Regions from separate parts of the Arthrobacter sp. zg.Y820 genome, predicted to be linked through region 4. Evidence: predicted binding sites of a transcription regulator. Region 4 holds the regulator's gene; each other region holds the start of a gene.
What was found. The regulator LexA, encoded in region 4, represses DNA repair genes until DNA is damaged. The targets are predictions, from matches to a motif close to TCGAACANNTGTTCGA.

Region 1 (2,197 bases), on a different contig from region 4:
CGGGTTACTGCTTCCGCAAACTCCCGGTAGGTCAGGCGGCGGGTGCCGTCTATTACCGCTGTCTTTGTCGGGTGGACCTGCGCCGCGCGTTCGAGGAAGCGAAGCGGTGTCAAAGCGGTATCCAAGCCTGGCATTGTTCTCCTTTGAGGCGGTTAATCGCCTCCAACGCTACAGGGTTTTTGAGGCTTGGATCACACATTGTGCCTAGCGGGGCTGGTAGGTTAGGCAGTCCGCCAGCTCGGAACCGGGGCCGACTTTGACATCGTGGGCATTGCACATGAGGTGGTCGTTATGCCGGCACTCGCTCCGCAGGCAGGCTCCGACCGATGCAAGAACCTTGGGCAGGCCTCCGGTTTCAGCCGTGTCGATGAAGGTGGAGCAGCTCGCGTGGTCGGGGGTGCCGCCGACTGTGATGGCGTAAGCGGTGCAGCCGTCGTGGTTGAAATCGCAGCTGTGGACGGCGCAATCGCTGACGGGCGCTACATGATCAGTCATGATTCCTCCAGAGGGAGTTATGTCTGTCGAATTTCGAACGTACCACCGTTGTCCGCCGATAATTAGGGCGAATATGTTGCACGTATTTCCGGATGTCTGCCACGCCGCAGCGCACGTCGGGGGAGGCGTGCCGAGGGGTGCTGAAGGCTCCCCGGGCGGGCTGATTCGACCCCTCCTTCGACGACTCGTCCATGCTGTTCTGATGGGCCTCTTCGGTGGCACTGTTCGGTGGCACTGTTCGGTGGGCGTCGTCGGGGAAGCATGTCGGTGAGGCATCCGTTCTGCCCGGTTTGTCTGGGATGTATGAGTTGCCCCTGCACGAGCGGGTATCCAGTCTTCGCAGCCAGTAGTTGCCAGCAAAAGTGGGGTATTTGTGAGTCCTGAAAAGGGCCCGTTTTGGCCTGTTTTGGGGTGGTTTTGGCGCTTCTGGAACCGGGAATGTCAGTGCCGGGTGAAAGTCTGAAGTCATGGATCAGAACGGATCTTCGACCGGGACTCCCGGCACTGGACATGGGCAGGCTGCAAACTCCAGCCTGTCGGTTTTCCTTGCCGAGCCGGGCGTTGTCGGAACTGATCCAGCTGTCAGTGACGGAGCTGAAGTTCAAGGATCCGGTGGCTCTCTGGCCCCTGCCTCCTCTGATAATTCCGTCCATCCTGTCCATTCCCCGGGGCCGTCCGACACCGGTTACCGGGACGGGTTGACCGGGTTCCTGGCCCTGCAGAACGTGGAGTCCCTGACCGAGGCTGAAGTCGGTGGGGCCTTGTTGCGATTGGATCATTTGATCCGGTGGGCGCAGGCGCAGCAGGCTCGGGTCCTGTCCCGGCTGCAGACCGTTTACGAGGACGAGACGCTATCCGTTACCGGGTTGCGGGACGCGGAGATGGCGTTCAGCCTCGCCGCGGAGGAAGCCGCAACCATTCTGGGAGTGCCCACCGGTAGCGGAAAGGCGTTGATGAGTCAGGCCGGTGATCTCTGCACCAGGAACACGGCCACGCTGCAGGCGTTGGAGTCCGGGCAGATCAGTTACGGTCACGTCGAGATCCTGGTGGAGCAGTGTGTGGGCGTGGTGTCGGGCGAGCTGCCCGGGTTCGAGGCGGAGTTGCTGGGTCTGGCGGCGGGTCAGACCAGAACCCAGTTCCGGGTGAAGGCTCACCGGCTGCGGGAGCAGTACTATCCGGAGACCATCGTGCAGCGGCAGTTGACGGCGTTTGAGCAGCGGACGGTGTGGGTGCGTCCGGAGCCGGACGGGATGTCCTGGCTTTCGGCGTTGCTGCCTGCCGAGAAAGCCCAAGCCATTTTTACTCAGCTCAGTGTTGCGGCCCGGGGTGAGCAGGCCGCCGGGGACACACGCACGGTGGATCAGTTGCGCACGGACATCCTCGCGGATCTGTTGGGCGGCCACGAGCATGAGTGCGGGGACGAGTGCAGCAACGGTGGTGGTGCGGGTGCCGGGGGTAAGAAGGGTAAGGGCCGTCGTAAGGGATCCGGCTCCGGCAGGGGCGCCAGCGGCGAAGGTAAGGGTTCGGGCACCGGCAAGCGTTCTGGCCCAGATGCCGGCTCCGGCCAGGGATCAGGTTCTGATACTGGTTCCGGCAAGGGCTCCGGCAAGGGGTCCGGGTCCTGCCGTATTGGCCATGGTCCCAGGGCTCGGACGGAGATCCTGGTGCTGATCAACGCCGAAACCCTCTTCGGAGCCGATGA
Region 2 (2,197 bases), on a different contig from region 4:
TTGCCGAGCGGCGCAGCACCAGCTCCAGCTCCGTCGTGGAGTAGAACTCAAGGTGTCCGGTGAAGCCGAAACGGTCCCGCAGCGGACCGGGCAGCAGGCCGGCCCGCGTGGTGGCGCCCACCAGGGTAAACGGCGGCAGGTCCAGCGGAATGGCCGTGGCGCCGGCGCCCTTGCCCACGATGATGTCCACCCGGAAATCTTCCATGGCCATGTAGAGCATTTCCTCGGCCGGCCGCGACATCCGGTGGATCTCGTCGAGGAACAGCACCTCCCCCTCGGTGAGCGAGGACAGGATGGCGGCCAGGTCACCGGCGTGCTGGATGGCCGGGCCGGACGAAATGCGCAGCGGCGCGTTCATTTCGGCAGCGATGATCATCGACAGGGTGGTCTTGCCCAGCCCGGGAGGCCCGGACAGCAGCACGTGGTCGGCGCTGCGGCCCCGCAGCCGGGAGGCTTCCAGGACGAGGGAGAGCTGCTCGCGCACGCGTTTCTGGCCGACGAAATCGTCGAGGTTCTTCGGCCGCAGGGCCGCCTCGATCGCCTTGTCGTCCGGGTCACCGGTGGGGGCAACGATCCCGTCCCCGGGAAGGGCTGACACCTCAGCTCACCTGCTGGCGCGGTGCGCGGGCCCGGGCGCCGTCGGTGCCCAGGCGGCGGAGGGTCAGTTTCAGGATTTCGCCCACGTTGCCGGCGGCGGCGACGTCCGGCGCTTCGGCGACGGCGGCGTCGATGGCCGCTGTGGCGTCCTTCTCCGTCCAGCCCAGTCCGGTCATGGCGGCCAGGACCTGGTCCTGCCAGCGTGCTGTTGCCGGAGCATCCGCAGTGCCCAGCGGCACCAGCTTGTCGGCCAGTTCCAGCACGATCCGGCGGGCGCCCTTGGGTCCGATGCCGGAAACCTTGCTGAAGGCCTTGTCATCACCGGAGGACGCGGCCACGCGGATTGCTTCCGGGGTGTGGACGGCCAGGACGGCCAGCGCAATGCGCGGGCCGACGCCGCTGACGCTCAGCAGCGTTTCGAAGACTTCCCGCTGGTCGGCGTCGGTGAAGCCGAACAGCGTCATGGAGTCCTCGCGGACAATCATGGCGGTCTGCACCAGCGCTTCACGGCCCACGTGCAGGGAGCTCAGCGTCTGCGGCGTGGCCTGAACCAGCATTCCGAGGCCATTAACGTCGATCACTGCCGAGTGCAGGCCAACGTGCGTTACGGTCCCGCGCAGGGATGCGATCATGACAAAACTCCAGGGGCTGTGTAGAACATATCTACGAATACCCTACTGCGTGCCGGCAGCATTCCCCGGTTCCGGCGCGCTGCCGCAGGAGTATCAGCCACGCCGGGCCGGTCAACACAGGGGCCGGTCAACACAGAGCCGGTCAACACAGAGCCGGTCAGCGCCGGGCGCGGGCTTCGGCTTCAGCCCAGAGCCGTTGGGCCGGCGTCAGCCCGGCGGTGGGCGGCCGCACCGCCGCCCGCGCCCCGGAGGCCGATCCCGCCGTCGTCTGCCCCGGTCCGGCAACACCGCGCCGCCAAGCGTGCGTGATGGCCAGCGCGAGGGCGTCGGCGGCGTCGGCGGGTTTGGGCGGCGCGTCGAGGCGCAGGATCTTGGTGACCATTTTGCCCACCGCGTCCTTGTTCGCCCCGCCGGACCCGGTGACCGCGGCTTTCACCTCGGTGGGCGTGTGCAGGGCCACCGGAATGCCGCGCCGCGCCGCGGCCGCGATGACGACGCCGGAGGCCTGCGCGGTGCCCATGACGGTGCTGACGTTGAGCTGGCTGAACACCCGCTCCACGGCCAGGACATCGGGCTTGTGGGTGTCCAGCCACAGGTCAATGGCCTCGGCAATCACCAGCAGCCGCGCGTCCAGGGCAGTTCCCGCCTCGGTGCCGACCACTCCCACCGCGACCAGGGTGGCACGGCGGTTGCGTTCGACGTCGACCACGCCCAGGCCGCACCGGGTCAGGCCCGGATCAACACCGAGGACGCGCAGGCTCACCCGGCGCTCAGTCGTCTTCGAGCTGAGCGAAGACCTCGGCGGGGATGTCGGCGTTGGAGTACACGTTCTGGACGTCGTCCAGGTCCTCGACGGCGTCCACGAGCTTCAGGAACTTCCGGGCGTTGTCGGCATCCAGTTCCACGTGCATGGAGGGCAGGAACTCGGCTTCGTCGGTGTCGTACTCGATGCCGGCTTCCTCGAGGGC
Region 3 (2,197 bases), on a different contig from region 4:
CCACTCAATCACCCCGGGACGAGGCTGCCTGGCCTTCCAGAACCCTTCGGTTTTGAACATGTGATGCCGCCGGCACAAATGCTCCAAATTGTCATGATCCGTGAGCCCGCCCTGAGCCCAGGGCTTGGTGTGGTCAATCTCGGAAATCACCGCATTGGTCCGGCACCCCGGGAACCGGCACGTCCCGTCCCGCACCCGCAGAACCCGCTTCAATCCGTCGGGAACCTTCCGCCGTTTCCCCACCCGCAGGATCTCCTCGGTGTCCGGATCGCGTTCCACCGGCGTCCATTTCATGGCCTCGCGTGCCATCCGCCGAGCCGTTACGGGACTGATCGGCCCGTACCCGTTCAGCTCGGCCGGCTGATCATCGGCACCGAAGAGGGTTTCGGCGTTGATCAGCACCAGAATCTCCGTCCGAGCCCGGGGACCATGGCCAATCCGGCAGGACCCGGACCCCTTCCCGGAGCGGGAACCGGTATCGGAGTCGGAGCCGGCAGCAGAACCGGAACCCTCACCTTGGCTGCTGGCCTTGTTGCCGGAGCCGGAACCCTTGCTACGGCCCTTGCCCCTCTTTGCTCCCGCGCCTGCGCCACCTGCGTTGCGTCCACCACGGCTACCTTTGCTGCCTTTGCCACGGCCGCCACCACCGTGGCCGCAGTCGTCCCCGCATTCATGGTCGTGGCCCCCGAGCAAGTCCGTGAGGATATCCGTGCGCAACTGATCCACCGTGCGCGTGTCTCCGGCGGCCCGCTCACCCCGGGCCGCAACACTGAGCTGAGTAAAAATGGCTTGGGCTTTCTCGGCCGGCAGTAACGCCGAGAGCCAGGACATCCCGTCCGGCTCCGGACGCACCCACACCGTCCGCTGCTCAAACGCCGTCAACTGCCGCTGCACGATGGTTTCCGGATAGTACTTCTCCCGCAGCCGGTGAGCCTTCGCCCGGAACTGGGTTTTGGTCTGGCCCGCAGCCATCCCCAGCAGCTCCGCCTCAAACCCGGGCAGCTCCGCCGGCACCACTCCCACACACTGCTCCACCAGGATCTCCGCGTGCCCGTAACTGATCTGTCCGGCCTCCAACGCCTTCAGCGTGGCCGTGTTCCTGGTGCAGAGATCACCGGCCTGACTCATCAACGCCTTTCCGGTACCGGTGGGAACTCCCAGAATGGTTGCGGCTTCCTCCGCAGCGAGACTGAACGCCATCTCCGCGTCCCGCAACCCGGTAACGGATAGCGTCTCGTCCTCGTAGACGGTCTGCAGCCGGGACAGGACCCGAGCCTGCTGCGCCTGCACCCACCGCGACAAATGATTGAGCCGGGCCAACACCGTCCCGGTTTGCTCCTCGGTCAACGACTCCACATTCTGCAGGACCAGAGACCCGTTCAACCCATTATCAGGCTCACCTCCGGCAACGCCCGGCTCGGCGACAAAGACGAACCGACTGCAACCTGCAGTCTCACCGCCAGTGCCGGGAGTCCCGGCCGAAGATCCGTTCTGATCCATGACTAAAGACTTTCACCCGGCACTGACATTCCCGGTTCGAGAAGCCACAAAACCACTCCAAAACAGCCCCAAAACAGCCCAAAACAGGCCCTTTCAGGACTCACAAATACCCGACTTTTTCGCCGGACTACCTACGCCCCTTAGCCGATACCTGTGCATGCAATAAGACAGCATCTCTGGTCACAGGTCCGGCCCCCTGCGTAGCGACCGCACCACTCACCACCCTTCGCCCTCCAACCACCACCCACCGACCACCGCGCAGCGGCTTACGACCGTGACACGGCGGCATGGGCTTCCACAGAGAGGAAGCGTCCGTACAACGTGGCCGCCGTCTCGACCGCACGCCTCATCTCCGTACCACTCAGCATTTTTACCCCAGGCAATATCGGGCCCACTCGGTCTGGAAACAATGACACGTCCACGTCGATATTTCCCTTTCGCTCCGAGGCCGACCAGATACCAGCCACAACACCGTCGACAACGACGGGCGACCGGAACAGCCCGTTCTTTCCCGGGCCCACAAATGCTTGGTGCTCGGACGCCAGAATCGGCCCGCGGTCGGCATAACCAATGTGGAACTCATCGAAACCCGGCAGGAGATGGACACGCGGAAAGACCGTCACATCGGCGGGAGGGGGCGTAAGTGTGAGCACGACGACGCCGGCAGCCAGTGCCGCCTCGACGTCGCCGCGAGTGC
Region 4 (2,197 bases):
GTGAAGAATCCCAGGACCGTGAGTGCGGCAGCCGCGGTCAGCATCAGGGGAAGGCCGATAAATACCAGCCGGCCGCGGCGCGTCAGCCGCAGTTGCCGCCGCTCGGCGGGCACCGGCACAGCGGCCGGATTGGTGGACCCGGCAACGGGCCTCGGCGCTGAGGCCCGGGCGGCCGTCAGCTGAGGTCGGGCCGGGGCGGAGATGAAACGTGAGATGGGGTTTGACAGGTGTATCTGGGCGGGCATTTCAGCACCTTTCCGGTTCGATGGCCGCAGGAAATAACCGAAGCCATATTCGAACGATTGGAAGCTATCAGACATCTTTGGACTCCGGCGCGCTGCCATCATCGAAAGTATGTTCGATTCTTGTGAACTCATTTCTAGCACCTATCTACTAACAAAGTCGAGACTCGCTCGAACAAATGTTTGAAAACGTTGCTCCGCTCGCCTAGCGTTGAGCATGAGGAAGAGGTTCATCCGGTTCCGTCCGGACCGAAGCCGGAGCGCGGGCTCCGCAGCGGTTCGTACAGGACCACTGAATCAGCTGCCTCTGACATAACCGCCGGCACGGCTTGCACAGCGTTCCAACCCCGACATTCACCCGACCAGCTCCGGCACCGACCGGACCAGCTGACCCCGAAGGGAACCCCACGTGGCCCGCAGGACTGCTTCCGAAGACAGCACCAACCAGCCAGCGGCAACCGGCTCCCGTGCGCGTGCGAAAGGTCTGACTCCGCGGCAGAAGACCGTCCTGGAGATGATCCAGCGTTCCGTCAGCACCAACGGTTATCCGCCCACCATGCGGGAAATCGGAGACACCGTGGGGCTGGCAAGCCTTTCCAGCGTGACCCATCAGCTCATGCAGCTGGAGAAGCTCGGCTACATCCGCCGCGACCCCAAGCGCCCCCGCGCCATGGAAATCCTGATTCCGCTAATGCTGCGGGACGGGAAGGCCGTCGCTCCGGGCGAGGACTCAGCCGGTTCCCCGGCCGAGTCTGCGCCGGCAGCCGCCGGCTCCCGCACCGGCGAAGACGGCGCCGGCGACAAAGCAGGCTCGGCTGCCGGAATGGCCACGGTCACCGAGCTGTCGACCTCCGTTGACACGGCCATGGTGCCGCTGGTGGGCCGCATCGCCGCCGGCGGTCCGATCCTCGCTGAACAGGTTGTCGAGGACATCATGCCGCTGCCCCGCCAGCTGGTGGGTCACGGAGACCTGTTCATGCTCAGGGTCTCGGGCGACTCCATGGTCGACGCCGCGATTTGCGACGGTGACTGGGTGGTTGTCCGCCGGCAGCCCACGGCTGAGAACGGCGACATCGTTGCCGCCCTGCTGGATGACGAAGCCACGGTCAAGACCTTCCGGCAGCGCAACGGCCACACCTGGCTGCTGCCGCAGAACACGCGCTATGAGCCCATCGTGGGCGACCATGCAGTCATCATGGGCAAGGTTGTCTCGGTGATGCGCTCGCTCTAGCGGGCCCCGCACACAGCAGCGGTCCCCGGGGCGGGATTCCACGGGTGCTCTCCCGCGAGGGCTGGAGCGGATAACGGGTGGAGTAACGCGGAAAGGGCGGTCGGAGTTATCTCCGACCGCCCTTTCCGTTCAGTGGTGCCGGCGCTACTTCCGCGCAGGGGCCTTCTCCGCAGCCGCCGACTGCTCGGCGAGCCGTCCCAGGACCGAGAGCACCACAGAGCGGTCAGTCGTGGACCAGAACGGCGGCAGGGCTGCCTTCAGGAAGCTGCCGTAGCGGGCCGTGGCCAAGCGGGAGTCCAGGATGGCCACCACACCGCGGTCCCCCGCGGCACGGATCAGACGGCCGGCACCCTGCGCCAGCCGGACGGCCGCGTGGGTCGCGGCAACTGACATGAAGCCGTTGCCGCCGGCCTTGGCCACTGCGCGGGTGCGCGCGGTCATCAGCGGGTCATCCGGACGCGGGAACGGTATGCGGTCAATCAGCACCAGCCTGCAGGCGGCACCCGGCACGTCAACGCCCTGCCACAGCGACATGGTGCCAAACAGGCAGGTGTCGGGTTCCTCGGAGAACTGCTTGACGAGCGAGGACATCGAGGACTCCCCCTGGCACAGGATCGGGAAATCCACCCGGGTGCGCATCGCGTCGGCGGCCTCCTCGGCCGCCCGGCGCGAGGAGAACAGTCCCAGTGCTCCGCCGTTCGAGGCCTTCAGAAGCGCCTCGATT

Region 1: the regulator LexA is predicted to act here: its motif matches at 969-984, upstream of QNN99_RS17270 (HNH endonuclease signature motif containing protein).
Region 2: the regulator LexA is predicted to act here: its motif matches at 1,251-1,266, upstream of ruvA (Holliday junction branch migration protein RuvA).
Region 3: the regulator LexA is predicted to act here: its motif matches at 1,479-1,494, upstream of QNN99_RS07790 (HNH endonuclease signature motif containing protein).

What each region holds. Positions count from the first base shown of each region.
Region 1 covers NZ_JASKLX010000018.1:31,442-33,638, forward strand. Annotated here, with positions in the region: gene QNN99_RS17260 (AMP-binding protein) at 1-134, opposite strand, end outside; gene QNN99_RS17265 (DUF1540 domain-containing protein) at 205-495, opposite strand; gene QNN99_RS17270 (HNH endonuclease signature motif containing protein) at 1,194-2,197, shown strand, end outside.
Region 2 covers NZ_JASKLX010000006.1:154,107-156,303, reverse strand. Annotated here, with positions in the region: gene ruvB (Holliday junction branch migration DNA helicase RuvB) at 1-574, opposite strand, end outside; gene ruvA (Holliday junction branch migration protein RuvA) at 600-1,229, opposite strand; gene ruvC (crossover junction endodeoxyribonuclease RuvC) at 1,387-1,992, opposite strand; gene QNN99_RS05950 (YebC/PmpR family DNA-binding transcriptional regulator) at 2,000-2,197, opposite strand, start outside.
Region 3 covers NZ_JASKLX010000008.1:60,810-63,006, reverse strand. Annotated here, with positions in the region: gene QNN99_RS07790 (HNH endonuclease signature motif containing protein) at 1-1,347, opposite strand, end outside; gene QNN99_RS07785 (DNA glycosylase AlkZ-like family protein) at 1,767-2,197, opposite strand, start outside.
Region 4 covers NZ_JASKLX010000013.1:32,697-34,893, reverse strand. Annotated here, with positions in the region: gene QNN99_RS15285 (LysM peptidoglycan-binding domain-containing protein) at 1-245, opposite strand, end outside; gene lexA (transcriptional repressor LexA) at 652-1,473, shown strand; gene QNN99_RS15275 (ATP-dependent DNA helicase) at 1,618-2,197, opposite strand, start outside.